DNA from 2 places in the Lysinibacillus sp. CD3-6 genome. Region 2 is predicted to be linked to the other one. Evidence: riboswitches for the same ligand, from Rfam matches in the RefSeq annotation. Region 2 holds a riboswitch; the other holds the start of a gene.
The links. Region 2 has a riboswitch for cobalamin ahead of FH508_RS21335 (FecCD family ABC transporter permease). Riboswitches for the same ligand answer to the same signal wherever they lie in the genome.
Positions count from the first base shown of each region.

Region 1: it holds a riboswitch for cobalamin, as region 2 does, so the genes downstream of both, FH508_RS07430 (glutaredoxin family protein) here and FH508_RS21335 (FecCD family ABC transporter permease) in region 2, are expected to answer to the same signal.

Region 1 is NZ_CP085880.1:1,568,955-1,573,056, forward strand. It holds gene FH508_RS07425 (ferrochelatase) at 1-471, shown strand, start outside; cobalamin riboswitch at 1,032-1,208, shown strand; gene FH508_RS07430 (glutaredoxin family protein) at 1,328-1,552, shown strand; gene nrdI (class Ib ribonucleoside-diphosphate reductase assembly flavoprotein NrdI) at 1,549-1,908, shown strand; gene nrdE (class 1b ribonucleoside-diphosphate reductase subunit alpha) at 1,905-3,998, shown strand; gene nrdF (class 1b ribonucleoside-diphosphate reductase subunit beta) at 3,986-4,102, shown strand, end outside.
Region 2 is NZ_CP085880.1:4,305,062-4,309,163, reverse strand. It holds gene FH508_RS21350 (HAMP domain-containing sensor histidine kinase) at 1-386, shown strand, start outside; gene FH508_RS21345 (response regulator transcription factor) at 393-1,079, shown strand; gene FH508_RS21340 (YdhK family protein) at 1,131-1,694, opposite strand; cobalamin riboswitch at 1,872-2,068, shown strand; gene FH508_RS21335 (FecCD family ABC transporter permease) at 2,215-3,261, shown strand; gene FH508_RS21330 (heme ABC transporter ATP-binding protein) at 3,267-4,049, shown strand.

The DNA.
Region 1 (4,102 bases), 2.1 Mb from region 2:
TTACTTGCTGTTTATAAAGACCGTGTTCAACGTGCATTTGAATGGATTCCTGCTGAAAAACGAGCACAGACGCATGTTTTATATACAGTCCATAGTCAGCCTATTGACCCTGAAAAAAACGAGCACTATGTGCGCCAGTTTTCCGAATTAGCCGAAGCCATTTCTAAAGAAGCACAAATTGCGAACTGGCATGTTACATATCGAAGTGGTCATGGGAAAGGTGACTGGCTAGGTCCAAATGTAAAAGATAAAATTAATTCATTGCAAGGCGAGGGTGCTCAAGGTATCGTCACATGTGAGCTTCTTTCACTTTCAGCGGATATTGAGTCGTATTTTGAAGTTGGAAATGAATGTCATCGATTGTGTGAGGAACTGCAAGTTGAATTTGCACAATCGGAGTTTCCAGGTGATAGCTATGATACCATTCAAGCTTTAGCTGCCATTGTCGAATCATTTATTCCCGCACAATAACTGAACAGGTTAATAAATTACGATTAACTATTGTAAAGTCTATATTGCCATCTGATGTCGATATTCCATTGATGTCAGATGGTTATTTGTTTTATATCAATATAGCGAACAGAATAGCCACGAATAAAAACACTTCATTCTAATCTGAACTAGCATAAATGATATCTAACAAACGGCAAATCTATTTTAATATTTTTTTGTGTGTATAATGAAAAATTGAATAGAAGTTATAGGGCTTACGATAGTGGCTAAAATATGATAACAGCTATAAAATTATATAAGTACATATTAAATATAATACGCAGTTTAATTTAGGCTTCAGTAGGTAGAATAATAATTGCTTAACATTTGATAAAGCTTTTCATGGAAAACCGTCTATCATTCTTTAGAACTATTGACGATATTATTAATTATACTAACCTAGCTAGTCATTTTTCATTTATTAACCGTTTGTTGTTCCTAAAGAAAATAGTGAAAAGTTACACTATAAAGAATTCGCTTTTCTTGATTTACTTTTTACTTGAAGGATGGTACACTTAATTGTGTTCAACAACAATATATTGTGTTAGTTTTATATAGGTACTACTATATGTAGTTTAATAGGGAAGTTCGGTATATCCGACGCTGTCCCCGCAACTGTTAAGCTGACGATGATTTAATCCACTGTGCATTCGTATGGGAAGGATATCAGAGAATGAAGCAAAGCCAGGAGACCTGCCTATAATAAAACAATTCAACCTTTCTTCGGGGAATAAGAAATGGGGACGTGACGATTTTTTTGTTTTTTTACGTTTCTAACTTAGGCTGTCTCTCCCAAGAGATAGCCTTTTTATATTATGAAAAGAGGGAATTTAAAATGAAACTTTATACGAAAACTATATGCCCAAAATGTCTTTGGGTCAAATCGGAATTACAACGTGCAGGACTTGAAGCAGAAATTGTGAATATTGATCACGATGAGCAAGCAAAACAAAAAATTATGGACGCAGGTTTTTTAAGTGTGCCTGTTCTTGAAGTAAATGACACATTTATAGGAGATGTTAAAGAAATTGTTTCTCAAATTGAGATGATTGCAATATGATCGTTTATGCTAGTCGTACAGGTAATGTGCGAAGTATTGTGACGAAATTAGATGGGGAATCTATTGAAATTTATGATGGATTGTTGCTGACTGAGCCCTTTCTATTAATTACATACACGGACGGCTTAGGTGATATTCCTGCAAAAGTAGCTCGCTTTTTAGAGCAAAACAAGGAATATTGCAAGGGAGTAGCTGTAAGTGGTAATAGTAATTTTGGGCACCATGTGTTTGGTGGAGCTGGCGAAAAAATTGCAGAAACCTACCAGGTCCCGCTAGTGCGTAAATTAGATTTACGTGGATATCAGGCTGATTATGAAGTAATACAAACGTTTTATGAAACGAGGGTGAAGGGATGAAAACATACTTAAAGCTTAATAATGAGGTGCTTAATCGCTATAGCACGACGGGTCAATTAGAGCTTGAAAAGGACCGTGAAGCAACACGCCGTTATTTTTTAGAATATGTAAATGTGCGTCTACGTTATTTTATTGATATTGAGGAGAAAATACGCTATTTAGTCGATGAAGGTTATTACGAGAAAGAGTTTATCGACATGTATGAGATAGATTTTATTAAACACTTATACAAAAAAGCATACGATTACAATTTCCGCTTCCCATCTTTTATGAGTGCAAGTAAATTTTACGATAGTTACGCAATGAAAAGTCGTGACGGGGAAGAAATTTTAGAAAAATATGAGGATCGTATTGTTATCATCGCTTTATATTTAGCACAAGGGAACACGGTTTTAGCAGAACGTTCCGTTGAAGCAATGATGGAGGCGTATCAACCAGCAACTCCAACCGCATTAAATAGTGGAAAAAAAGCGCGTGGCGAATTAGTAAGCTGCTTTAAACTTTCAATGGATGATTCTATGAATAGTATTGCTGAAAATATTGGTTATTGTTTAGAGCTATCACGCCTTGGCGGTGGAGTAGGGGTAAACTTAACAGATTTACGTCCATTAGGAGATCCAATTAAAGAAATTTTAAATCGTGCAAGTGGTGTGATTCCAGTTGCTAAACTTTTAGAAAATTCCTTCAGCTATTCCAATCAGCTTGGACAACGTAACGGCTCTGGCGTTGTCTACCTAAATATTTTCCATGCTGATATTGAGAATTTTATTTCATCGAAAAAGCCAAATGCTGATGATAAAATCCGACTTGCAACGCTATCAACAGGTATTATTATTCCAAGTATTTTCTTTGAACTGATGAAACGTGATAAAGATATTGTGTTGTTCAGTCCATATGATATTTATAAAGAATATGGGAAACGAATGTCTGAAATTTCCATTACAGAGATGTATTATGAGCTACTAGATAATCCTAATATCCGTAAGATTAAACGCTTGAATGCGCGCAGATTATATACAGAAGTGAAAAAAGCGCAATTTGAATCAGGCTATCCTTTCGAAATCTTTGATGATAATGTCAACGATGTACATCCACTCAAAAATATAGGTCGTGTAAAAATGTCGAACCTATGTACAGAAATTTTACAAGTACAAGAAACAAGTATCATTACTGACCAAAATGAATCAAATGAATACGGACTAGATGTATCGTGTAACTTAGGCTCAATTGATATACATGCCGCAAGTAAAGTAAGTGATTTTGGTACATTAGTAGATACAGCAATGCATCTTTTAACGAATGTGTCGCAAATGACGAACATCACGAATGTACCGCCTGTAGCTAAAGCCAATAAGTTAATGCATTCTGTAGGGCTTGGATGCATGAATCTGCATGGTCATCTTGTTACAGAAGGGATTATGTATGGCTCTAAAGATTCAATTGCTTTTATGGATAGCTTTATGGAAGCGATGAACTATTATTCACTTAAATCATCGATGGAGATTGCTAAGGAACGAGGCGAAACGTTCTACCGTTTTGAGGATAGTGATTATGCGTCAGGCGTTTATTTTGATCAATATGTTAATAAAATTGAAGAAGAGCTTTCACCAGTTGTATTAAAAGCATTAGGAAATATTCCAATCGTGACATCGAAAATGTGGGAAACATTAAAGCAGGATGTTATGGAATATGGTTTATTCCATTCTTATCGTCTAGCTATTGCACCAACTGGTAGTATTTCATATATTCGTAGCTGTACAGCTTCAATTGCACCAAGTACGGAGCGTGTAGAGGTGCGTGATTATGCGGATAGTCGAACAATTTATCCAATGCCACATTTAACAAATGACAACAGTCATTTATATGTGGAAGCATATGATGTGAATCCATATGATTTAATCGATTTATACGCAGCATCTCAAAAACACGTAGACCAAGGGATTTCGATGACGCTGTATGTCACGGATAACTGGACAACGGAACAGTTAGCAAAAATTTACATTTACGCTTGGGTAAAGGGAATTAAATCAGTTTATTATGTCCGTCAACGTTTGCAAAGCTTAGAGGAGTGTGTCGCATGTCAAATATAATTTACGAAGCGGTCAATTGGAATAAGTCAACGAGTGAACTCGCACAAGTATTTTGGGACCAACAATGGAAACAAATTTGGTTTCCAGAGGAAATTGCGGTAAGT
Region 2 (4,102 bases):
AAAAACGAATCCACTTTTTTGTTCAATGTGATGAGGGATTAACATTAATGGCGGATGCAGTAAGACTAGAACAAATTGTTTTGAATTTGTTAAATAATGCTTTAGCTTATTGCTCTTCAGGAGATTCAACGTTCTTTATAGTAAAAAGAGACAATAACTTATTAAAAATAATTGTGAAAGATACTGGAAAGGGGATACCGAAGAAGGAATTACCTTATATTTTTGAACGCTTTTATAGAGTTGAAAAATCTCGTGCGCGTGCATACGGCGGTTTGGGATTAGGTCTTGCTATTGTGAAAGAGCTTGTCCATGCACACGGAGGCGAAGTGACCGTTGTTAGTGAAGAAAACAAAGGGACTACTTTTGAATTATTATTTAAGGGGTAGGAACGAGTGAAAACATTATTATTAATTGACGATGAACCAAGAATGTTAGAGTTACTAACGCTTTATTTAGAACCTTCTTTTTATTGCATTGCCATGTCCACGGTGAAAGATGCTTTAGACTATTTAGAAGAGCATCATGTAGATTTAGTACTGTTAGATATTATGATGCCTGATATAGACGGTTGGCAAGCATGTCAGGAAATAAGGAAGTTTTGGGATGTGCCGATCATTATGCTAACAGCAAAAGCGGAACAGGTTGATATTATAAGAGGCTTAAATATGGGGGCAGACGACTACATGTTAAAGCCTTTCGATGAGGAGGAGTTATTAGCACGTATACATGCAGTTTTAAGAAGAACAAAAACAGAAGAAACAGTAGTTGTTTTTGAAGGGCTACGATTAAATAAAGAATCCGTTGAATTGTCTTTTCACCAAGAGGATATTCTTTTAACGCCAAAAGAATTTGCCATGATAGCGTTATTTCTTGAATATCAAAATAAAGTTTTTTCAAGAGAACATTTAATTAATACTGTCTGGGGATATAATGTAACAATTGAAGATCGAACAATTGATTCACATGTGCGTAATTTACGGGATAAACTACGGAAAAGTGGCTTTCCTGTAGATGATTATTTACTGACAGTATGGGGAATCGGCTATAAATGGCATAAGCTAGCTGACAAAAAATATTAGACAAATAATTAGCAACAACCTCTGAAGGAATAACCGTCAGAGGTTGATTTTTTATTTGGACGCTAGTTCGTCTTCTGTAACCCATTTATGATTTTTCATTTCTTCCCCTGTAGTTGTTGAAGGGTAATCAATCATATAAACGGTTGTTTGGACTGCTTCATCAATGTGAACAGTGGCATTTTCCATGCCTTTCATATGCGATGCAGTTGTTTTAACTTCTGTGCCTGGAGCCAACGGGGCATCACCAGGATCTATTAATTCCTCATGTATAACCCATTTATGATTTTCTATTTTCTTTCCTCCAGTAGTCGGTTCATAGGAAACAATATAGGCTGTTGTATCATATGCCCCAACAATCGTTGCCTCTGCTCCTTCCATCCCAGACATATGTCCTTCCGTAATAACAGCAGTAGTGCCTACTGGAAATTTAGGATTTTCAGCAGTTTTTAAAGTAGAAGGAACATCACCAGAGCTTGAATGATCCATCTCTTCGCCATGATCCATTACTTCACTATTAGCAGGTTGTGACTCGACTGTATCCTCAGAGCAAGCCGAAAGTATTAGTAAAGTGATTGCCGCCATGAAACCGAGAAATAAATTTCTTTTGAATATCATATGAATTTCCTCCTTACTATTTATTGTTTTTAATGTAACAAGTAAATGTGCAGAAATTATGGATAAGGTTTTCTACGAAAATTTATATGTATGAAGTTGAAAAGAGGAAAGATTGATTCCTAGATGAAAGAAGCTATAGACTAGCATAATTATGTATGATAGAATCGTCATAATTTTAAAATTTCAGATACTATTGGTGTGACACTTGTTAATGAGTGCCACTTAAAAGGGAAGTCGGTGTAAGTCCGACGCTGTCCCGCAACTGTAACGAGGAGTTCTATGATGTAGTAGCCACTGTGCTTTAAGGAATGGGAAGGCAATCATAGTTACGTAGAATCGAAGCCAGGAGACCTGCCAATTAGTTTTACCTGTAATGCCCACGAGGATGCAAGCAATTACGGACAATTGATGGATACTTCTCCAACTTTGTTTAACCTAGGGTATTTCTATGCATTATTGCGTAGAATACCCTTTTTTATTGCTTCGTATTTATCATGATTGATAAGGAGTTAATAAACAAATGAACAAAAAATTTATGTACTTTTCATTGATCCTTCTTTTAGTGCTGATAGCTTCTATGACAGCTGCTATTATGATTGGATCTGTGTCAATTACACCGCTACATGTCTGGAAGGTTATTTTCTCGAAAATTCCAATTTTCCCAAATACGATAGAGCCTGATTGGAGTCGCTCACAGGAGATTATTATATGGCAAATACGTGTCCCACGTGTCATACTTGCCGCCATTGTTGGAGCAGGCTTAGCTATTGCTGGCGCGGCTGTGCAAGCACTTGTCCGTAATTCAATTGCGGATCCTTATATTTTAGGTATTTCTTCAGGAGCGACAGTCGGAGCTACGGCTGTCATTATTTTAGGTGCTTTTTCATTTTTAGGTATCTACGCACTTTCAGTAGCAGCCTTTTTAGGTTCCTTTATAGCGATTGTGTTGGTATTTTTCTTATCACGTGTAGGGGGACGTATTTCTATTTTCCGTTTGCTGTTAGCGGGGATGGCGGTATCATTTATATTGTCTGCAACTTCCAATTTTATGTTAATGATGTCCAAGGAAGAGGGCGGTATAAAAGCCGTTATGTATTGGATGCTAGGAAGTCTTGCAGGCGCAAAATGGAGTAATGTATTCATTCCGGCCATTATATTTTTCATCGTCTTTAGTTTGCTCTGGCTACATTATCGAAATTTAAATTTATTATTACTTGGAGAAGAAGCGGCAGTCACGTTAGGTGTTAATCTTCAACAATTTCGAATTCAACTGATACTACTTGTATCATTACTAACAGGTGTGCTTGTTGCAGTAAGTGGTTCCATTGGGTTTGTTGGCTTAATCATTCCACATATTGTGCGCTTAATTGTAGGATCTAATTATAAATACGTGATCCCTATTAGTGCATTATTAGGAGGGATTTTCTTAGTGTGGGCGGATGCGATTGCGCGAGTATTAATCGCACCAGAGGAAATGCCTATTGGAATCATTACTGCCTTTTGTGGCGGACCGTTTTTCATTTGGCTACTACGCCGTAACAATTATTCATTTGGTGAAGGAGATTAAAGGCTATGACATTAGAGGCGAAGCATGTATCATTCTCCATTCATGATCAGCGCATATTAGATGAAGTAAGCATTCAAATAAAAGAAAAGCAATTTGTCGGTTTAATTGGTCCTAATGGTAGTGGAAAGTCCACACTATTAAAAAATATGTATCGTTTATTAAAGCCTGAAAGTGGAACAGTTTTATTAAATGAGGAAGATATTTTTAAGCAATCAAGTAGAGTGATTGCAAAAAGATTAGCCGTTGTGAGTCAAGAAACACCTGTGTTATTTGATTTTAAAGTGAGAGATTTGGTGAGCATGGGAAGAACGCCACATAAGAAGCTTTTTGAGATGGACGACAAGGAAGACTATAAAATTGTCAAAGAGGCATTGGCGCAAACAGGTATTACCCATTTAGAGACGCGCAGCTTTAGCTCCCTTTCTGGAGGGGAAAAAAAGAGAGTAATGGTCGCTCGTGCATTAGCACAACAGGCGCAAGTGCTTATATTAGACGAGCCAACAAATCACTTAGATATTCAGCATCAATTACAATTAATGGACTTAATTCAAACACTTCATTTAACTGTTGTCGCTGCTTTACATGATTTAAATATGGCAGCTATGTATTGTGATCAGATTTATGTTTTACAACAAGGAAGTATTGTTCATTACGGCACACCAGAGGAAGTATTAACGCCTAAACTATTGCGTGATGTTTTTGGCGTTTACGCCGATATTCAAACACACCCACTGACAGGCAAACCTTATTTAACTTATGTATCAGATCAATTCACGAAAACTACATAAGTGCCAGTCACCGAAACAATTCAGAGGATTTTTGCAATTTAATTTTTGTATAG